2 regions of the Streptomyces sp. NPDC057287 genome follow, and region 2 is predicted to be linked to the other one. Evidence: riboswitches for the same ligand, from Rfam matches in the RefSeq annotation. Region 2 holds a riboswitch; the other holds the start of a gene.
The links. Region 2 has a riboswitch for cobalamin ahead of ACFUNE_RS24505 (energy-coupling factor ABC transporter permease). Riboswitches for the same ligand answer to the same signal wherever they lie in the genome.
Positions count from the first base shown of each region.

Region 1: another riboswitch for cobalamin. It lies ahead of ACFUNE_RS22840 (FecCD family ABC transporter permease); the one in region 2 lies ahead of ACFUNE_RS24505 (energy-coupling factor ABC transporter permease).

Region 1 is NZ_JBHUYV010000011.1:260,954-272,062, reverse strand. Features, by position in the region: gene ACFUNE_RS22865 (YybH family protein) at 1-367, opposite strand, end outside; gene ACFUNE_RS22860 (purine-cytosine permease family protein) at 443-1,978, opposite strand; gene ACFUNE_RS22855 (PucR family transcriptional regulator) at 2,081-3,532, shown strand; gene ACFUNE_RS22850 (ABC transporter substrate-binding protein) at 3,606-4,628, opposite strand; gene ACFUNE_RS22845 (ABC transporter ATP-binding protein) at 4,643-5,425, opposite strand; gene ACFUNE_RS22840 (FecCD family ABC transporter permease) at 5,425-6,534, opposite strand; cobalamin riboswitch at 6,632-6,764, opposite strand; gene ACFUNE_RS22835 (transglycosylase SLT domain-containing protein) at 6,831-7,364, opposite strand; gene ACFUNE_RS22830 (ATP-binding protein) at 7,914-11,109, shown strand, end outside.
Region 2 is NZ_JBHUYV010000013.1:70,128-81,236, reverse strand. Features, by position in the region: gene ACFUNE_RS24525 (amino acid adenylation domain-containing protein) at 1-6,276, shown strand, start outside; gene ACFUNE_RS24520 (energy-coupling factor ABC transporter ATP-binding protein) at 6,307-7,173, opposite strand; gene cbiQ (cobalt ECF transporter T component CbiQ) at 7,170-7,919, opposite strand; gene ACFUNE_RS24510 (energy-coupling factor ABC transporter substrate-binding protein) at 7,926-8,294, opposite strand; gene ACFUNE_RS24505 (energy-coupling factor ABC transporter permease) at 8,294-9,007, opposite strand; cobalamin riboswitch at 9,037-9,243, opposite strand; gene ACFUNE_RS24500 (hypothetical protein) at 9,468-10,019, opposite strand; gene ACFUNE_RS24495 (hydroxyacid dehydrogenase) at 10,131-11,109, opposite strand, start outside.

The DNA of each region.
Region 1 (11,109 bases), on a different contig from region 2:
CGGCGGTCCAGCCGCCGTCGTCGGCGCGGGCGAAGACGATGGTCTCCTGCTCCTCGACCGTCTCCTCGCCCGCGTTCGTGGCGACCCGCGTCTCCACGTCGTGGCTGAAGACGGCTGTGTCGCCGAAGGGCTGGACCAGGGGGTTGGACGAGGTGCAGGCGAGGACGCGGAAGCCGTCCCGGTCCACCCATTCCTGCCAGAGGGCGCGGTACTCCGCGGTGGAGCCGAGCCGCCGGGGAGTGGTGTGGAAGACGAAGGTCGCGTCCGGGGCGAAGGCGCCGAAGTAGTCGTCGAGGCGGCTTTCGGCGAAGGCCGCGACGAGGGCGTCCGCGGCGGCCCGGACCTCCTGGACGGTGGTGGTGCTCATGATCTGCTCCTGGTCACGGGCGTCCGGCGGCCGGTGCCGGACCACCCGGTGGTCGGATAGGGGTGTCGGCGGATGTCAGTGGGCCACGGCGGGCTCGGTCGCGCTCTCGCCACTGCCGCCGGTGATCGGAGGCACAGAGGCGTCGGACGCCCGGACGAAGCGGGGCCCGTCCGGGCCGTACACGGCGCGAGGCTCGGGGAACACGGTGAGGAGGGTGATGTAGAGGACGGCCGCAAGGGCGAGGCCCACCGGCAGGGAGATGTCGGCGCCGTCTGCGAGGTCGCCGAGCGGGCCCACGAACTGGCCCGGCAGGTTGGTGAAGAGGAGCGCCACGACGGCCGAGACGAGCCACGTGGACATGCCGCGCCAGTTCCATCCGTGCGTGAACCAGTAACGGCCGCCGCGCTGGCGGCGGTTGAAGACCTGAAGCGCCTCCGCGTCGTACCAGCCGCGCCGGGTGACGTAGCCCAGGGCCATCACGATCATCCACGGCGCGGTGCAGGTGATGATCAGCGTCGCGAAGGTGGAGATGGACTGAGCGAGGTTGAGCGCGAAGCGGCCGACGAAGATGAACGCGATGGACAGGACGCCGATGAAGAAGGTGGCCTGGACACGGCTGAAGCGCGTGAAGACGCTGGAGAAGTCGAGGCCCGTACCGTACAGGGCTGTCGTGCCGGTGGAGAGGCCGCCGATCAGGGCGATGAGGCAGAGCGGCAGGAAGTACCAGCCGGGCGAGATCGCCAGCAGTCCGCCCACGTAGTTGGGGGCTGCCGGATCGACGTACTTCGCGGCCTTCGACGCGATGATCGATGCCGTGGCCAGCCCGAAGAGGAACGGCAGCAGGGTGGCGATCTGGGCGAGGAACGCGGCCCCCATGACCCGGCGGCGCGGGGCCCCGGCCGGGATGTAGCGGGACCAGTCGCCGAGGAAGGCGCCGAAGGAGACCGGGTTGGAGAGCACGATCAGCGCGGCGCCGATGAAGGACGGCCAGAACAGCGGGTCGGCGGTCGAGGCGAAGGCTCCCGCGTAACCGGGGTCGAAGTCGCCCGCGAAGGCGAAGGCCCCGAGCACGAAGAGGGCGGAGGCGGCGAGCACCGCGATCTTGTTGACCAGCAGCATGAAACGGAAGCCGTAGACGCAGACTACGAGCACGAGGCCGGCGAAGACCGCGTAGGCGATGCCGTAGCTGAGGTCGGACTCGGGGACGTCGACGAGCCGGTGCGCGCCGCCGACGAGCGCGTCGCCCGAGGACCACACCGAGATCGAGAAGAACGCGACGGCGGTGAGCAGCGAGAGGAACGAGCCGACGACCCGGCCGTGCACGCCGAGGTGCGCGGAGGAGGATACGGCGTTGTTCGTGCCGTTGGCCGGGCCGAAGAGCGCCATCGGGGCCAGCAGCAGGGCGCCCGCGACGAGCCCGAGGAGGGTCGCCGCGAGTCCCTGCCAGAAGGAGAGGCCGAAGAGGATCGGGAACGCGCCGAGCACACAGGTCGCGAAGGTGTTGGCGCCGCCGAAGGCGAGGCGGAACAGATCGATCGGGCGGGCCGTGCGGTCCGCGTCCGGGATCCGCTCGACACCGTAGGTCTCGATTTCGGTGATCGAGGTCGTCACGGACGCTCCACCTTCCGTTCATGCGTAGGGGCGTCCCAGCAGTCTGTGGCCCTGGATGATCAGCGACAATTGTGTCCAGCACAAAGATGTACGCTCCTTTCTGTGGCCAGCAACAAACTCACGGTCGAGGATCTGCTCTCCTTCCCGGCACTCCAGCTCTCGGTGAAGGCCGGCAGCAGCGGCTTGGGCCGATCCGTGTCGTGGGCGCACGCCAGTGAGCTCGCCGATCCGACGCCCTGGCTGCTGGGTGCCGAGGTGATCATGACGGCCGGCCTGGCGGTGCCCCGCACCGCGGCCGGTCAGCGCGCCTATCTGGAGCGGCTGGACGACGCGGGCGTATCGGGCCTCGCGCTCTCGGCGCAGCTGCACATGCCGCCGCTGCACGACGCGTTCTTCGAGGCGGCCGAGGAACGGGGCTTCCCCGTGCTCGAAGTCCCGCTCGCCGTCCCCTTCATCGCTGTCTCGCAGGAGGTCGCCGCCTCGGTCCAGGAGGACGCCCGGCACCGGCTGGGGGCGCAGCTCCAGGTCTTCGGCTCCTTGCGCTGGCTGGTCGCCGAGGACCTCGACACCCCGGCGCTGCTGCGCAGGCTCGAAGGACTGTCGGGCTACGACGTCTACCTCTGCACACCGCAGGGCCGGCCCCTCCTGCCGGGCGTCCCCACACCGGACCCCGCTGTCCTGCCCGCTTCCGTCGACGCCCCGCCCACGGTGCCCGGCGGATTCGTGCTCCCGGTGCCGGCGCCGGGCGGCCCGGCCGGCTTCCTCGTCGCGTACGAGCGTCAGGGCGCCCAGCCCGCGGGGCTCGCCGTAGTCCAGCACATCGCCACCGTGGCGGCCCTGCGGCTGGCGATGGTACGCAACGAGCGCGAGGTGCTGCGGCGCGAGGGCGCGGAGACGCTGGCCGAGCTGCTTCAGGAGGTGCTCGATCCGGAGGCGGCCCGCCGTCGGCTGGCCCGGCACTCGATCGAGGGTGAGGCCGTGCTCCTGGTGGTCCGCCACGCCACGGACGAGGCGCTGCTGCGCTGCCTGGAGGATCACCCCCACCTGCTGCTGACCTGGGGCGAGGACCGCTACGTCCTGGGTGCGCCGGAGCTGGCGGAGGCCGTCGGCGGGCTGCCGGCCGTGGCAGCCGGGATGAGCCGCCCCTTCCTGCCGGGTGTCGCGCTGAAGGTCGCGGAGCGCGAGGCGCTCTGGGCGGTCTCGAAGGCCGTGGAGTCGGGCCGCCCGGTCGTCCGGTACGGCGCGGACGCGACGGGACGGTGGCTGCCCGACGACCCCGCTGTGCTGAGCGCGCTCGTCGAGCACGTGCTCGGCGAGGTCCTGCGGTACGACGAGGCCCACGACTCGCACCTGCTGGTCTCCGCCCGCACCTGGATGGAGCGCGACCGCCGGACCGAGACGGCCGCGGCGGCGCTCCACATCCACCCGAACACCCTGGCCTACCGGCTCCGTCGCTTCGGCACGCTCGCCCGGCGCGATCTGACGTCGACGGGTGCCCTCGCCGAGGTCTGGCTGGCGATCCAGGCGGCGGGCGCGCTGGGCCTCACCGACTGAGGGGGCGGTGACGGACCTCTCTCCCCGTACCCGCGTGGACCGGTGGCGGAGGTCCGGCACCGCGCGGGCCGGTTCAGGAGCCGAGGTTCCTCAGTTCCCCGGCGAGCGAGCTGACGGCCGCGGGGTTGCGGGGGCTCTCCACGAGGTCCACGTAGTCGAGGACGACGATCCGGTTGTTGCGGATCGCGGAGACGTTCGCGAGCGGCTTGTAGGACATCAGGAACTTCCGCTTCTGATCGGCGGTGGTGTCTCCGTAGTTGTTGATCACGATCACCTCCGGGTCACGGTCGACCACCGTCTCCCATCCGACCGTCGTCCAGCTGTCCTCGAGGTCCTTCATGATGTGGTCGCCGCCGGCCTTGGTGATGATGTCGTGCGGCCCGGCGTACGCACCCGAGGTGAGCGGCTTGTCCTTCCCGTCGTCGTAGAGGAAGACGCGCGGGCGGTCCTTGCCCTTGGGTGCCTTCGCCTGCGCTTCGGCGATCTGCTTCCGGAACGACTCCGTGAGTGCCTCGGCCCGGTCCTCGACGTCGAACACCTTGCCCAGGTTGGCGAGGTCCGTGTAGAGCGCGTCGAGGGGCGACATCACTCCACGGGCCTTCCCCTGACCGTTGCGGCACGACTCGCTGAGGAGGTAGGAGTCGACCCCCACGCGGCTCAGCTCGGCGGGGGTGAAACCCTCCCCCTCGCTGAATCCGTAGTTCCAGCCCGCGAAGACGAGATCGGCCCCCGCGTCGAGGACCAGCTCCTTGTTGATCCTGTCCTTCGAGAGCCACTCGGTCTTCTGATAGGCGTCCTTCCAGGGCACGGCGGAGAGGTCGCCCTTGTCGTCGGGCATCACATAGCCGGCCATGTGGTCCTCGAGCCCGAGGGCGAACATGATCTCGGTGATGCCCACGTCGTTCGTGACCACGCGCTGCGGAGCCTTGTCGTACGTCTTCTTCTCACCACAGTTCTCGACCGTCACGGGGTAGTGGCTGTCCGCCCTCCGCGCGGTGTTCTTCGCGTCGGCCGGCCCGCTCACCTCCGCACCGCATCCGGTGAGGGCCAGGGCGGTGGCGAGGGCGAACACGGCGGGCCGTATGTACGTCGGCATGGTGGTGGGGCTCCTCAGGAGGTGGGGCGGGCAGGGGGGAGATCGAAGATCAGCTGGAGCGCGCCGGTCTCCGGGTGCGCCACGCGGTGGGCACGCACGCCGAAGACGTCCGCCAGCAGTCCGGTGGTCAGTACGTCGTGCGGAGCGCCCGAGGCGACGATCCGGCCGCCGTCGATGACATGGAGGAGATCGCAGTGGAGGGCGGCGAGGTTGAGATCGTGGAGGGCGGTGAGCACGGTCAGCCCGCTGCGGCGCACGAGCGCGAGGACCTCCAGCTGATGGGCGATGTCCAGGTGGTTGGTGGGCTCGTCCAGAACCAGGATCCGGGGCTGCTGGGCCAGCGCGCGGGCGATCAGGACCCGCTGCCTCTCGCCCCCGGAGAGGGTGAGGAAGCCCCGGCCGGCGAGGTGACCCGCGCCGACCCCCTGGAGCGCCTCCTCGCAGAGGCGGCGGTCCTCGGCGTCGGCGCGCGCGACCGCGCCCTGGTGCGGCAGCCGCCCCATGGCCACGATCTCCGCGACGGTGAAGTCGAACTCCGCCACCGCTTCCTGCGGGAGGGCTGCCAGCCGTCGGGCCCCTTCGCGGGCGCTCATGGAGTGCAGTTCCTCGCCGCCGAGCCGTATCGCACCGGCCGTGGGGCGCAGGGCCCGGTAGACACAGCGCAGCAGCGTGGACTTCCCGCTGCCGTTGGGCCCGACCAGACCGACGAGCTGCCCGTCGGCCGCACCCAGTGTGACCTCGTCCACCAGGCGGGCGCCCGCGATCTCGACCGTCAGCGCGTCGATGTCGATCCTCATCACATGCCTCCGAAGGAGTAGGTGCGGCGACGCATGAGCAGGACGAAGCACGGCACGCCGATGACCGCTGTCAGCACACCCACCGGCAGCTCGGCCGGGGCGAGGACCACGCGCGACAGGATGTCCACCCAGATCAGCAGGACGGCACCCGCGAGTGGGGCGACGGCCAGCAGCCGGCGGTGATCGGCGCCGACCAGCATCCGTACGGCGTGCGGGACCATCAGGCCGACGAATCCGATCGCTCCGCTCACCGCGACGACCGCACCCGTGACGGCTGCGGATACGAGGAAGAGCTCCTTGCGCAGCCGCCCCGCGTCCACCCCCAGGGCGGCGGCGGTCTCGTCGCCCATCGCGAGCGCGTTCAGACGGCGCCCCGACCAGACCAGGTGGGCGATGCCGCCGAACACGGCTCCGGCGGCGATCGGCACCGAGGCCCAGTTGGCACCGCTCAGGCTGCCGAGCAGCCACATCATCGCGGAGCGGGCCGCCTCTCCGCGTTCGGCCGCGAACACCATGAACGTGGTGACGGCCGAGAAGCCGTAGTACATCGCGGTGCCCGTGAGGACGAGCCGCACCGGGGTCAGCCCACGAGGGGTGCGGGCGATCGTGTACACGAGTGTCATGGCGAGGAGAGCGGAGAGGAACGCCGCTGTGGAGAGCGCCCACATGCCCAGAGACGCGAACGCCCCGAAGATGAGGACGGCGTTGGCCCCGACGGCGGCACCCGAGGAGATCCCCAGCACGAACGGGTCGGCGAGCGCGTTGCGCACCATTGCCTGGACTGCGACGCCGATGGCCGACAGTCCCGCCCCGACGACCGCCGCCAGAACGGCCCGGGGAAGGCGCAGCTCCCAGACGATGGTGTACGCCGACACCTGGTCCGGTGCGATGGGCCCGCCGGTGAGACCTGCCCAGAGACAGCGGAGGACCTCGCCCCAGGTGAGCCCGGAAGCTCCCAGCCCCGCTCCGCAGACGAGCGAGACGGGAAGCGCGGCACACAGGACGACGAGGAGGATCGGCAGGGGCACGCGGCCGGGCGGCAGCGGGCCGGCAGCCCTGCGGGCCGTGCGTGACGAGGCGTCAGGTATGCGATCCAGGGATGTGGCCACGGGCCGGTCGCTTTCGCATCGGGCCGTGCACCCACGTCAACAGGAGCAGCCCCGGACGCGGGCGCCCGATGCAGCGCCTCTCGCAGTCCACGGCGATTCCAGGAGCTTTCACCACCGCAGGTGATCGGGCTTACGGAACCCCAAGAGGGCTCCGCCTACCGTTGCGGGTCAGCGCCGGACTTCGACCGGACTTCCCCTGCGGGACGCATGCAGCTTAACGGGTGCTCGGAGTGCGGGACGCGACGAGGCACGGCCACGCCCCTGGAGGGCGTGGCCGTGCCGTGTGGTCGGGCTGGTCAGTAGGCGGAGTCGACGTTGTCGATGGAGCCGTACTTGTCGGCGGCGTAGTTGGCCGCCGCGGTGATGTTGGCGATCGGGTCGGTCAGGTCCTTGGAGGTGCCGTCGACGTGGAAGGCCTCGAACGTCGGCTGGATCACCTGGAGGAGGCCCTTGGACGGCGTCCCGTTCTGCGCGTTGACGTCCCAGCCGTTGGCCGCGTCCGGGTCGCCGCCCGACTCACGCATGATGTTTCGGTGCAGGCCCTCGTAGGTACCCGGGATCCCCTCGGCCTTCATGATCTTGAGGGACTTGCGGATCCAGTGGTCCAGCTTGTCGGCGTCGGACACCTTGCCGGCCTTCTTCGCGACTGCGTCGGCCTGAGCGGACACTCCCGCTGCCGAGACCCCGGCCGCTGCCACGCTGTGCGACGCCGGCTCGGCGGCGTGCGCGGGGGACGGAGCGAGGGTCAGGGCCGCTGCTGCGGCTCCGGCGGCGCAGAGTCCGGAAACCGAGAGCCTGCGGACGCGGGCGACACGGGCGGTGGAGGTCATGGGCTGAGCGGACGTACGAATGGAAAGACTCCTTGCGATGACGACAGGACAGCCACAGGGGCGACGACGGAACGGACGTACGCGGCAGGATCCGCAGATACGGAAACAAGCTGCGCTCGGCCGGTTCGCGGTGTCGGCTTCCCCGGGCTTCCACCATGGTTAGCGGCACACCGGAGCGCTGGCAACGGTCGCTGTTACTACGCGCCCCCGTAGAAGAGCGCCGGCGGACCGGCCGGGGCGCTCAAGGACGGCGGGCCCGCTCCCCGGCGCCTACTACCGCGCCCCGTATGTGATCTGCGCCCTATGGGTCGGCTCACAACCGAGGGCCCCGCGGAGGCCGGATCCACGCCCTGGGCGCCGACGATCCGGGCCGCGCCGACAGGTCCGCCACGAGGTGGCCACGTACGACCCGGGCAGCAGGAGCAACGTGCTGCCGACCGCCATGACGACTGGAGACCTGACCGGCACGAACGGCGCTCGAGCCCTCCTGAAAGCCAGGGCTGCCGAACGCGTCCGCTCCCCCGGCCACTCGCCCGGGGGAGCCCGGGAGTGCTCGGTTACAGTGACGCCCTGATGAACGCGCAGCAGCCGCCCCACCGGCCCGAACCCGCCCCGCCGCTGCTGCGCCTGCATCTTTTCGGGGGATTCCGGGCCACCCGTGACGACGGCCCCGCTCCCGCCGGGCGATGGCCGCGGCCGAGCGCCCAGGACCTGGTGAAGCTGCTCGCCGTGTCGCCCGGCCACCGGCTCCACCGCGAGCAGGCCATGGACGTCTGCTGGCCGGACGCCGATCCTCAGGCCGCGGCCGGCAGTCTGCGGGTGGCACTGCACGCCGCGCGCCGGGCGCTGGAACCCGAGCTCGCCCCCCGTGCCACGTCCTCGTACCTGGCCTCCGAGGGATCGATGCTGCTGCTCGACCCGGCGACCGTGTGGATCGACGCTGACGAGGCGGAAGCGGCGGGGCGGTCCTCCCTGGCCTCGGGTGGTGCACGGGAACTCGCCGGAGCCCTGGGGCGGTTCACCGGCGAGCTGCTGCCCGAGGACCGCTACGCGCCATGGGCCGAGGCACGCCGGGGGCAGCTGGCGGCACTCCGGGAGGAACTCCTGCTCGGACTCGCCTCGGCGCACCTGGAGGCCGGGGCGGTGCAGGAGGCGGCGGCCGTCGCCGAACAGGTCCTCGGAGCGAATCCCGCCGAGGAGCTGGCCCACCGCATCCTCATGGACGCGTTCCTGCGCCAGGGCCTGCGGCGGCGTGCGGTGAGGCAGTACCACGCGTGCCGACGGCTGCTCGACCAGGAGTTCGGTGTCCGGCCGGGCCCCGAGACGGAGCGCCTGCACCGGGACGCGCTCGAACCCGCGCCCGCGCCCGCGCCCGTTCCTTCCGCGCCGTCGCTCCCCGCGCTGCTGCGGGCCCCCGCCGCGGCACCCCTGCACGGCCGCGACGCGGCCCTCGGCCGCCTTCTCTCGCAGGAGGGGCCGCCGGTCCGGCTGCTCACCGGTGAGGTGGGCGTGGGGAAGACCCGGCTGGTGGGCGAGGCGGCCCGGCGGGCCGCCGCCACCGGCACGGCCGTGCTGTGGGGCGCCGGACACGACGAGGAGGGGCACACGCCCTACGGGGTGTTCGCCGAGGCGCTCGACACGTGGCTCGCCGAACGGGACGCCGCACAGAGGGCGCGGGTGGGCGCGGAGTATCCCGAACTCGCCTCGTTCCTGCCGTCCCTGGGCCAGGTTCGTGAGGGCGGTGGACGCAGTCCGGAGGAGGAACGGGACCGGCTCTTCCGCGTGACGTCCGCCCTGCTCGCCGAACTCGCGGCCGCCCGTCCCGTACTGATCGTCCTCGACGATCTGCACGCCGCCGACGCGGGCTCGTACCAGCTCCTGAGCCACCTGGCCCGGCGGGCGGCCGACACCGGCGTACGGCTGAGGTTCCTCGTCACCTGCCGGGAGGAGGAGCTGCCCGACGGTGACCCGCGAAGGACCGGGCTCGCGTCGATGCTGCGCCAGGGACTCGCCGCACGGGAGAGGGTGGGGCCGCTCGACCGGGACGCGTGTCTGGCGGTCGTACGTGACGCGACACGGACGGCTCCCGGCCCCGACACGGCGGGCGAGGGCCCCGGTGCCCCGCCCGCGCCTGCTCCCGCTCCCGTTCCCGACAGGCGGATGCGCCGTGTCTGGGAACTCTCCCTCGGCAATCCGCTGTACGCCGTGGAGCTGGCCCGCGGTCTGGGTGACGGCCTCCCCGCCGCTCTGGCGTCGGACGGGGTGCGCCAACTGGTGGGTGAGCGGCTCGGCAGACTCGATCAGGACACCCGGCGCATCGTCGAGGCGCTGTCCGTCGCCGGAGGCGAGGCCGCGCTCTCGGAGCTGCTCGATGTCGCCGCCCAAGGGCTCCACCCCGCGGTCCACGGGCCGGCCGCCGCCGACGCGCTGGAGCGGGCGGTCGCCGCCTCGCTGATCGAGGAGCGTCAGGTCGTGGTCTCCGGGCGGCCCGAGGAAGGGCTGGCGTTCCGTCACCCCCTCGTCCGCCTGACGTGTTACGACAGGCTCTCCGCGATACGCCGCCGCGAACTGCACGGCGCCTTCGCCAGGGCGGTGCTCCGCCGCCGCCCGGACGCCGTCGACGCGCTCGCCTCCCACTTCACCCGCGCCGACGACTCGCGGGCCGCCGAGTACCTGCGCAGGGCGGCCGAGCGGGCGGCCGCCCTCTACGCGAACGACAGCGCCGACCGCTACTACCGTGACCTGGTGGGCCGCCTGGACGTGGACGCGGCCCGGGCCCGGCTCGCCCACAGCCAGGTGCTCCGCAGGATGGGCCACTTCACGGAGGCTGCCGACGCGCTGAGGCTGGCACTCGACGAGTTCGTACGGCGCGGCCACCACGACGACACCGTGCTCGCGGCAGCCCGCCTGGCCGAGACCCTGGTGAAGACCGGGGCCCGCGACGCCGGTCTCCAGGTCCTGCGCGACCACCCGGTGGCCGACGACACCGCACCCGAGCCCGTCGCCGACCACTTCCTCGCACTGTCCGTGATCTGCGGTGTCCAGGGACGGTACGCGGAGGGGTTCGAGGCCGCCCGGCAGGCTCTCGCCGCAGCGCGACGGGTGCCCGGAGCGCCGGGGCAGGGTCTCGTGGCCCGCTGCTACGCCCAGCAGGCAAGCAACCTCGGGCTCGCGGGCCGCTTCGACGAGGCACGCGAGGCGGGAGAACGCGCGCTCGCACCCGCCGAGGCCTACGGCGATCCGACGCTGCACGGCCTGGTGCTGTCGACCTCGAGGGAGAACGCCCGGCGCGGTGGCCGCCTGCGTGCGGCGGTCACCATCGGGCGGCGGGCCCTGGAACTCGCCGAGCGGTCGGGCGATCCGACGGCCGCCGCGTTCGAGCGGGCGAATCTGGCCGAACTGCGGTTGCTGCTGGAGGAGGTCGACGCCGCCCGGGCCCTCGCGGAGGCCGCCGTCGAGGGCGCCGAACGGGAGGAGGCCTGGTGCCTGCCCTACACCCTGGCGACGCTGGCACGCGTGCGGCTGCGCACCGGCGCCGACGCGGAGGCCGCGGTCCTGCTCGACCGCGCCGGGGCGTCGGCCGACGGGCTCGGGGACCGGCAGGCCACGCACGAGGTGCGGACCGCGCGGGCGGAACTGGCCCTGGCGGCGAAGCGCCCGCAGGCAGCACTGCGGGCGCTGGACGGTTCGGTGGCCGACGCCCCCGTGCTGGCGGCGTGGGCCGAGCTCCTCGCGGGACGCGCGG
Region 2 (11,109 bases):
CGCCGGGCGGACGCCGTCCCCGTCCTCCTGGAGGGGGAGCGCGACTCGCTGATCGCCCAGGGGCGCGGCACCGAACTCACGTGCGCCACGGCGGACATGAGTGTTCCGGACGCTTTCGCCCGGCGGGCCGACCGTCACCCGGACGCGGTGGCCGTGACCGGCCCGGGCGAACAGTTGACGTATCGTCAGGTCCAAGAGGTGTCGGCCGAGCTGGCCGGGTCCCTGGCAGGGCTGGGTGTCGGCGCGGAGGACGGCGTCGGGATTCTCATGGGACGCTCGGCCGCCCTGGTCACCGCCTCACTGGCCGCTCTGCGCGCCGGCGCGGCCTACGTACCCCTCGACCCGAACTGGCCCGTCGAACGGCTCGTCCGCGTCACCGGGACGACCCCCCTGCATGCCCTGATCGTCGACGAGTCGACCCGCACGCATCCCTGGGTGCGGCAGCTCGGTCCCGATGTGCCGGTGGTGTGCGTCGACGCCGCCGGGCGAGTCAGGAAGGGCGGACCCGACGCTCCGGGAGCCCTCGCCCCCGTCACGGGCGGCGCCCGGCTCGCGTACGTGATGTTCACCTCCGGCTCCACCGGCCTGCCCAAGGGCGTCGGTGTCACCCACGCCGACATCACCGCACTCGCGGCCGACCGCACCTGGGACGGCGGGGCCGTCGACGCCGTCCTGCTGCACTCGGCGTACGTCTTCGACGCCTCCACCTTCGAGATCTGGGCCCCCCTCCTCAACGGCGGCCGTGTGGTCGTCGCTCCCGAGGGCACCCTCCAACCCGCCGTGCTACGGGACCTGGTGGGCCGGCACGGCGTGACGGGGGCGTTCCTGACGACGGCACTGTTCAACGTCTTCGCCGAGACCGACCCGGGCGCCCTGGGCCTGCTGCGCCTGGCCGCCACCGGCGGCGAGGCCGCCGCCCCCGGGGTCCTCCAGCGTCTCGCCGCCGGCCACCCGGACACGGCGTTCCTCCACGTCTACGGCCCGACCGAGACCACCACCTTCGCCACCCGCCGTCGTGTGCTCCCCGACGACACCCCCGACGGCGTGCCCTCCATCGGACGGCCGCTCGACGGCGTGTGCACGTACGTCCTGGACGGATCCATGCGGCCGGTCCCGTCCGGTGCCGAGGGCGAACTGTACGTCGGGGGCCCCGGTGTGGCGCGCGGCTACCTGGGACGTCCCGGCCTCACCGCGACCAGGTTCGTGGCCGACCCGTTCGCGGGCGACGGGACACGCATGTACCGCACCGGAGACCTCGTGCGCCTGAGCGCCGACGGCACCCTGCACTACGTGGCCAGGGCCGACCAGCAGATAAAGCTGCGCGGCCACCGGATCGAACCCGCCGAGATCGAGGCGGTGCTCCGCGCCGAACCGTCCGTGCGCGCCGCCTGTGTGCTCGTCCGGGAGGACCGGCCCGGCGAGCGCACCCTCACCGCCTACGTCGTCCCCGCCCCCGGGCACGTCCCCGACCCCGACCGCCTGGCCTCGCACGTCGGACGCCACCTGCCCGCGTACATGGTGCCGGCCGTCGTCCAGCCGCTCGACAGGCTGCCGCTCACCCCCAACGGCAAGCTCGACCGGAAGGCCCTCCCCGCGCCCGCCGCCCCGTCGGCCGCCGTGCACCGGCCGCCGCGCGACGCGCACGAGGAGATCCTCGCCGGGCTGTTCGCGGAGGTGCTCGGTGTGGCCCGCGTCGGGATCGACGACAGCTTCTTCGCACTCGGTGGCCACTCCCTCACCGCCACCCGGCTGGCCGGCCGCGTCCGCACTGCCCTGGGCACCGAGACCGAGATCCGCACCCTCTTCGAGAACCCCACCGTCGCGACACTGGCCGTCGCGCTGCGGGACGCGGACCGTACCGCCCGCCCCGCACTCGTCCCGCAGGAACGCCCCGCCGAGCTCCCGCTGTCGTACGCCCAGCAGCGGCTTTGGTTCCTCCACCGGCTCGAAGGGCCGTCCGCCACGTACAACATCCCCTTCGTCGTGCGCCTGGAGGGACCGCTCGATCCGGACGCCCTGCGCCGTGCACTCCACGACGTCGTCGTACGGCACGCCGCCCTGCGCACCGTCTTCCCGGAGCGGGAGGGCGGGCCGGTCCAGCACATCACCGCCCCGGACGACGTCAGCCTCCCCTTCACCGTCGAGTCCGTCGGCGAGGACGGCCTCGCCGGCCGGATCGGAGAGGCCGCGACCGCGCCGATCGACATCGAGCACCGCCTCCCGGTCGAGGCGACCCTGCTGCGCCTGTCCGACGAGGTGCACGTCCTGGCCCTCGTGATCCACCACATCGCCGCCGACGGCTCGTCACTGGCACCCCTCGCCCACGACCTCGGCGTCGCCTACCGTGCCCGTGCCCGCGCCGAGGCACCCGTGTGGGCCGGCCCGTCCGTCGACTACGCCGACCACACCCTCTGGCAGCGCCGGCTGCTGGGCGACGAGCACGACCCGGAGAGCCTCGTGGCGCGGCAGCTCGCCCACTGGAGGAAGGCGCTGGACGGGCTGCCGCAGATGGTCGACCTGCCGTGGGACCGGCAGCGCCCGGCCGTGCCCCGGCACCTGGGTGCCACCCACGACTTCTCCCTCGACGGCGGCACCGCCCGGCAGATCGCCGCCCTCGCCCGCACCGGAGGCTGCAGCGTCTTCATGGTGCTCCAGGCGGCGCTGTCGCTCCTGCTCTCCCGCCACGGTGCCGGTGACGACATCCCCCTGGGCACGGCTGTCGCCGGACGCACCGACGAAGCAGCCTCGGACATCGTCGGCCTCTTCGTGAACACGCTCGTGCTCCGCACGGACCTGACGGGCGACCCGACGTTCCTCGAACTCCTCGACAGAGTCAAGGAGTTCGACCTCTCCGCATACGCGCATCAGGACGTCCCCTTCGAGCGCCTGGTGGAGCTGCTCAACCCCGCGCGCTCGCAGAACCACCATCCGCTCTTCCAGACGATGCTCATCCTCCAGAACCACGCCCCCGCGGCTCCCCTGGACCTCCCCGGCCTCACCGCCGGCGGCGTGCCGCTCGACCCCGGGGTCAGCAAGTTCGACCTGTCGTTCACCTTCACCGAGACGTACGACGAGAGCGGCGCGCCCACCGGCATGCGGGCCGCCGTCGACTACGCGACGGAACTCTTCGACGCCGCCACGGTCCGCGCCCTCGCCGACAGGCTCGTCCTGCTCCTCGACGCGGTCACAGCCGACCCCGGCCGCCCGCTGCGCTCCTACGACGTCCTCACCGCCGGCGAGCGCACACTCCTCGCCGCCCGGGGGACCGGACCCGTCGAGGACCTGCCCGCCGCGACGGTCCCCGCGCTCTTCGAGGCATGGGCGCGGCGGACCCCGGACGCCCCCGCCGTCCGTGACGCCGCCACGACACTCACCTACGCCGAACTCGACGCCCGCGCCGACGTGCTCGCCCACCACCTCACGGCGCTGGGCATCGGCCCCGAGGACCGGGTGGCCGTGGCCCTGCCCCGCACGCACGACCTGGTCGTGACCCTCCTCGGCGTGCTCAAGGCCGGGGCGGCGTACGTGCCGCTCGACCCCGACTACCCGGCCCGGCGCCTGTCCTACATGCTCGACGACGCCCGGCCGCGCCTGCTGCTGACCACCCCCACGGTCCACCCCCGCCTGCCCGCGTCCGCGGTGCCGTACCTGCACGTCGGAGACCTGGGGGCCGCCCCGGCGTCCGTGCGGACCCGTCCCGCCCCGGTGCCGCGCCCCGCGAACCCGGCGTACGTCATCTACACGTCGGGCTCCACCGGCCGGCCCAAGGGAGTCGTGGTCACCCACCAGGGCGCCGGTGCGATGGCCAGGACCCAGATCGAGCGGCTGCGCGTCGCCCCCGGCAGCCGGGTGCTGCACATGGCCTCCGTCAGCTTCGACGCGGCCTTCTGGGAACTGTGCATGGGGCTGCTCTCCGGGGCCTGCCTGGTGATCGACGAACGGGACGCCCTCCTGCCGGGGCCCGCCCTCGCGACCCTGATCCAGGAACGGGGCATCACCCACCTCACGCTGCCGCCCGCCGTCCTCGCGGTGATGCCGCCCGCCTCCCTGCCCGCCGGGACGACCGTGGTCCTCGCCGGGGAGGCGTGCTCGCCCGCCCTGGTCCACGACTGGGCGCGGGACCGGTTCCTGGTCAACGCCTACGGCCCCACGGAGACCACCGTCTGCGCCACCATGAGCGGCTTCCAGCACGAGGACGGGCTGCTCGCCCCCGACCGCAGCGTGCCGATCGGAGTCCCCGTCAACGGCACCCGGGTCCATGTCCTGGACGACCGGATGGCCCCCGTGCCGCCCGGTGTCGTCGGCGAGCTGTACGTGTCGGGCGAGGGGGTGGCCCGCGGCTACCACGGCCGTGCCGCCCTGACCGCGTCCCGCTTCGTGGCCGACCCCTTCGACCGTACGGGGGGACGCATGTACCGCACGGGTGACCTGGTGCGGTGGACGGCCGACGGGGAGCTCGTCTACGTCTCCCGCGTCGACGACCAGGTCAAACTCCGTGGCTTCCGCATCGAACTCGGTGAGATCGAGACCGCGCTGACCGACCTGCCCGGTGTCGCTGCGGCCTGCGCCGTCGTCCGGGAGGACCGGCCCGGGGACCGCCGCCTGGTCGCGTACACGGTGCCCGCGGACGGCTCGGCAGGCCCCGGCGAGACCGAACTGCTCTCCCACCTCGCCACGGTCCTGCCCGGCCACATGGTCCCCGCGGCCTGCGTACGTCTCGACGCCCTGCCCCTCACCCCCAACGGCAAGACGGACCGGCGGGCCCTGCCCGCGCCCGACCGGGGCGCACGGCCGGGGGGCCGGGCGCCCCGCACCGCCCGCCAGCGGGCCCTGTGCGAGGTGTTCGCCCGGACGCTCGGCGTGCCCGAGGTAGGAGTCACGGACGACTTCTTCGCCCTCGGCGGGCACTCGCTGCTCGCGGTGACCCTGGCCCGGCGCATCGACGAACGCTGCGGCCGACGCCTCAGCCTCCGGGCCCTGTTCTCGGCGCCGACCGTCGAAGGAGTCGACCGCCTCCTGGGGCACACCGCCGGGGAGGACGACCAGGAGCAGACCGAAGGACCCGACCTCGCGGCCGAGGTGAGGCTGCCAGCGGACATCACGGGTACCGGCCGCCCCGGTGCCGCTCCGGAGCCCCTCACCTCCCGCCGAGTCCTCCGCCCGGGCACCCGGCCGTTCCTGACCGGCGCCTCGGGCTTCCTCGGCGCCTTCCTCCTGCGCGACCTCATCGAGACCACCGACGGCCCGGTCGACTGCCTCGTACGGGCCGGGGACGAACGGCGCGCGGCACACCGGCTGCGGGCCAACCTGGAGCACTACGGCCTGTGGCGCCCCCGGTACGCCGAGCTGGTCCACCCCGTCCCCGGCGACCTCGCCGCCCCGGGCCTGGGCCTCTCGCCGGAGGACCGGTCCGCCCTGGTCCGCCGCCTCGGCCCCGTCCTGCACAACGGCGCCCACGTCAACTTCGCCGCCGGGTACGACGATCTGCGCGCCCCCAACGTGGCCGGCACCGAGGAACTGCTGCGCCTGCTCGCCGACTCCGCCTCACCCGGGATGCACTACGTCTCGACCACCAGCGTCTACGCCCCCGTGGGCGGCTCCGGGAACCTCACCGTCACGGAGTCGAGCCCGACGGGCCCGGCGTCCGGTCTGCCGGACGGGTACGCACAGAGCAAGTGGGTCGCCGAGGGCCTGGTCGGTCTGGCCCGCGAACGCGGGCTGCCGGTGACCGTCCACCGCCCCGGCCGCATCAGCGGCGACACCGTCACCGGTGCCTGCCAGGACCGGGACCTGCTCTGGCAGCTCATCAAGGGGTGCCTCCAGGCGGGAGCGGTGCCCGACCTGCCGTACGGGACGACGGACTGGGTGCCCGTGGACCACGTCAGCGCCTCGGTCGTCGCGCTCGCCCTGACAGGCCGGGACGGAGCGGAGACCTACCACCTCACCAACCCGGACGCGCCCGGGCTGGACCGCGTCTTCGAGGTGGCGGCCCGTCTCGGGCACGACCTGCGCACGGTCCCTGCCGAGCAGTGGCAGGCCCTCGTCGCGGGACAGCACGACAACGCGGCGCAACTGTTCCTCGGCGACGACGAGGGGCGGACCCGGCACGACACGCAGGACCGCCGCCGCTTCGACTCCAGCCGGACGGCCGGGGCCACGGCTGCCCTGGGGCTGCATCTGCCACCGCTCACCGACGAGGTGCTGACCCGCTACCTGACGTACTTCCATGGAACAGGGTTCCTGCCGGCCCCGCACGGGGCCCCGGCCAGGCGGTAGCTGCGCACGGCGGGGCCTCGGGCCCCGCCGTCAGCCCCCCGACGGGGCCCGGTCGGCGGCGGCCGGCGGGACGAAGTCCGCCGCGAGCTGCTCCGGGGTGCGGGGGCCCACCGCGGTCGCGTCCAGCAGGCCCTGTGCACGAAGCAGTTCAGCGGTCACGATGCCCCAGGGCAGTCGAAGCCCCGCCTCCCGCAGGAGATCTGTCCGGGCCAGCGTCGTGGGGGCGGGCCCGGCGCGGACACCGGCCGGGGTGAGGAGCGCGACGTCGTCGGCCCACCGCAGAGCCAGGTCGACATCGTGGGTGGCCATCACGACGGTGGTGCCACTGCCGCGGAGGGCGCCGAGGGTGGCGAGCAGCCGCTCCTGACCGTCCGGATCGAGCCCGGCGGTCGGCTCGTCGAGGATCAGCACACGGGGCCGCATCGCCACCGCGCCCGCGATGGCGGTCCTTTTGCGCTGCCCGTAGGAGAGGAGGTGGGTGGGCCGGTCGGCCAGGGCGGTGATGTCCAGGGCGGCCAGCGCCTCGTCCACCCGGACCCGCACCTCCGCGTCGGGCAGGCCGAGGTTGAGCGGCCCGAACGACACGTCCTGGGACACGGACGCGGCGAACAACTGGTCGTCGGGGTCCTGCACCACCAGCTGGACCGTCGTGCGCAGCCGGGTCAGTCCTTTGCGGTCGTACGTGACGGGGCGGCCCTCCACGGTCAACTGGCCTGCCGCGGGGCGCAGTCCACCGCTGAGCAGCCGCATCAGTGTGGTCTTTCCACTGCCGTTCCTGCCGAGCAGGGCGAGCGCGCGCCCTTCGCGCGCCTCGAAGTCGAGGCCGCTGAGCACGGTGGGGCCGTCCTCGTAGGCGAAGGACGCGCCCCGCAGGGCGAGCAGCACGGAATCGCTCATGACAGCAGCCTTTCCAGGACGAGGGTCAGGACGACGAGGGCCACGAGCAACACCGCGCTCGCGGCCGTGAAACGGGCGGAGACGCGGGCCTCGGGCACCAGGACACGCAGGGTGCCGTCGTAGCCGCGACCGGCCAGCCCCGACTGGAGCCGCGCCGCGCGGTCGAAGGCCCTGACGAACGCGGTGGCCCCGAGCCCCGCCAGGGACCGCCAGGCCGCCGCCCGGGTGGTGTGGCCGAGCCGGGCCGCCTGGGCCTCCCGGATCCTGCGCATCGAGTCGAGGAGCAGGAAACTCATGCGGTAGGTCACCAGGGCGACGTCCACCACCGGGGCGGGGACCCCCGCCTTGACCAGGCGCGGCAGCAGGTCGGACATCGGCGTGGTGAAGGCGAACAGCAGGACACCGAGTGACGCGGCCGAGGTGCGCAGGAGCAGCTCCCCTGCACGGACCGGCCCTCCACCGGCCAGGGCGACGAGCCCGTCCGGCCCGCCGACCTGTACGAGGAGTGTGGCCGCGCCGGTGACACAGAAACCCAGAGGCACCCGGTAGGCCCGCCACAGCTGGCGGGCGGGCACGCCGGCCGGGCCCAGGAGTACGGATACGGCTGTGACGAGGACCAGGGCGGCGCCGGGCCACGGCGGAAGCGAGATCGCCAGCACCGTCAGTCCCAGCCCGAGCACGGCCTTGTCCACGGGATGGCGGCGGCGCCAGCGACTGCTGTGCGCCGCCGCGTCGATCGGCAGCATGTGGACTCAGGTCCTCCGGGCCGCGGACTCCTCGGAGCGTTCGGGGGCGCCCGCGCCGTCCTGCGGCGCCGTCGCGCGCAGTTCGCCCTGACGACGCCCGCGCCGCAGGCCGAAGTAGTACGCGAGGACCCCCGCGCCCAGCGCGGCCTGGAGGGCGAACAGCGCCGACTCGATCTCGCCGGACGGGGGTTCGTACAGCGGGGAGAACCAGGGCTCGTAGTCGGGATCGATCTCGGTGATGGCCGTCTCCGCCTGCGCGTCGGCGCCCGCGAACGGCTCCTTCTCGTCGTCGCCGAGCCCGAGGGCCAGCGGCAGTACGGCCAGTGCGGCCACGACGAGGAGGAGAAGGGCGTTGATCTTGGTGTTCCTGTTCATCAGGCCACCGCTCCTGTCTTCTCGTCGGCCTCGGCGCGGGCCTGCTGCTTGCCGGCGAGGAACATGCCGAGCCTGGTCAGATCACCCTTGCTGGACTGGACGAGGAGCCGCATCACCAGCACGGTCAGGAGCCCCTCGCTCACCGCGAGCGGGATCTGGGTGACCGCGAAGATGGAGCCGAACTTTCCGAGCGCCCCCAGGAACCCGGTGCCCGGGTCGGGGAAGGCGAGCGCCAGCTGGACGCTGGTGACGCAGTAGGTGGACAGGTCGGCGACGAACGCCGCGAAGAACACCGCCACCATCAGCGGCACGGTGTAACGGCGCAGCAGCTTGAAGACCGCGTACCCGGCCCAGGGCCCGACGATCGCCATGGAGAAGACGTTGGCGCCGAGCGTGGTCAGACCGCCGTGCGCGAGCAGCAGCGCCTGGAACAGCAGGGTGATGGTGCCCAGCACCGCCATGATCGGCGGGCGGAACAGGATCGCCCCCAGCCCCGTACCCGTGGGATGGGAGCAACTTCCGGTGACGGAGGGTATTTTCAGGGCGGACAGGACGAACGTGAAGGCCCCGGAGGCCCCCAGGAGCAGCGTGCTCTCCGGGTTCTCCCTGACCTCACGTGTGAGTGACCGGACTCCGTGGACGACGAACGGCGCGGACGCGACACCCCAGGCGATCGCGTGCGCCGGAGGCAGAAATCCCTCGGCAATGTGCATGGCTCAGCAGACCCTCTCCAGCACCTCGTGGATGGTTGAAGTGCCCTGGCCGGTCTCCTGGCTGACGGGTGACACCGCCCGAACTCCGCCTTCCCGGGTCACAAGGACCCAGTGGCTGCCCGCGAGGGCTGGAGCCGGACTTCCCGATCACAGTGGCGAGGGCCGCACCGGCATCACACCGGATTTCCCGTTCACCAAGGCGTGGCGACAGTAGTGCCAGGTGGGGGGCGATGACAAGCAGGCCCACCCCGCCCGCAGCCGCGGGATCCCCACGGCCGTGACCTGCCTGTACGGGGCAGCCGTACGGCGGGCGCGGCGGGACGGAGCGGCCCCTGCCCGCCCCTGGCCCGGCCCGCGCCCGCCGGAAGCCCCGCACCGGCGCCGGCCGCCGGGTTCCGCCGGCGGGGACACGGCTCCGGCGGTGTGGACAAACTCACCTTCCACTTGACGGTGGACGCCGTCAGCCGACGTGCCGTCGCCCCAGCAGCCGGGCCTGCTCCTTCTTCAGCACGGAGAACTCCCGGCGCGCGTAGTCGGCGAGCTCCTGGCCGGGGAACCAAACCACCGAGAGGTGCTGGTCGTACGTCCCCCGGTCCCAGCGCGCGGCCGTTACCTCGTAGCCCGAGACATGCGCGCACAGGTCCAGGAGAAGGGGCGGCATCTGCGGGTCCCTCAGCAGGTCCGCGTGGTGGATGACGAGGTCGCGCATCGCCCGGATGTTCGGCAGGAAGACTGTGGTCATCCACAGACGCCACTCCTCGAGTTCCTCCTCCGAGGGCGGCGTCCCGTGATCGAAGGGCGACCTCCCGTCTGGGCGTGCATGGCGCTCCGCGAACGCGGCGAAGGTCCGGCCGCTGGCCTCGGTGAGGGAGAACAACGGGCCGTAGAAGTCGCTCAACTGGCGATTCACCCGGGCGAGGCGCTCCTGACGCTGCGACAGGCGCAGGCTGTTGAGGTAGGTGACGAGGTAGCCGACGAACGCCAGCCCGACGGTGACGATCACAGCGGTCATGAGGGGCGATGGTAGCGACCGGGGCGACTCTCCGGCAGTGGCCCCGGCCGACCGGCCGGGCACACGGGAGAGCCCGACCGTGCGGCGGTCCGGCCCACGCGCCCCGCCGGCTCACGCCGTGTGCGTCAGCGTCTCCCCCCGGACGGGATCGGCGTAGGGCAGGCTGTTCCCGTACCTCTCCAGCTCGTCCAGCGCGGCGTGCGTCATGCGGGCGAGCTCGTTGCCGAGCGAACCCGCGATGTGCGGGGTGAGCAGGACGTTCGGAAGGTCGTAGAGCGGTGACTCCGCGGGCAGGACCTCCGGTTCGGTCACGTCGAGCACCGCGTCGAGCCGGCCCGACACCAGCTCGTCCGTCAGCGCTGCCGTGTCCACCAGAGAGCCCCGGGCCGTGTTGATGAGCGTGGCGCCGTCCGGGAGCAGCGCGAGCCGTCTCCGGTCGAAGAGATGCCGGGTTTTGGGCAGCTCCGGCGCGTGGATGGTCACTACATCGCTGGAGCGGGCCAGTTCGTCGAGCGACACCGATCGCGCGCCCAGCGCAGTCGCCCCGGCCTCGTCCACGTACGGGTCGTACAGCAGCACCCGCAGGTCGAAGGGGCGAAGCAGCTCGATCACCCGCCGCCCGATGCGGGACGCCCCGACGACCCCGACCGTGCGGCGGTAGTTGCCGCCGCCGCCGATGACGTCGATGGCATTCGTCCGGGCGCGCCGCCGGCCGTACTCACGCCGTGCGGCCAGAACCCGTTTGCCGGCGAAGAGGACCGCCGCCACGGTGTACTCGGCGACCGGCAGCGCGTTCGCCCCCGCGGCGGACGCGACGGTCAGATTCCGCTCCCAGCAGGCATCGGTGATGTGATGCTTCACCGAACCGGCGGCGTGGACGACGGTGCGCAGGCGCGGGAGCAGCTCCAGCACCTCGGCGGTGAGCGGCGGGCACCCCCAGCCGGTGAGCAGCACCTCGGCCTCGCCGAGCGCACCGGCCACGGCCGGGTCGCCGAAGTCGTCGACCACGAGCGAGGGATCGGTGTCGGCGACCGCGACCAGCCGGGCGAGGGACTCCTGGTCGAAGAGCGCGTCCCGGACCGACGGTTCC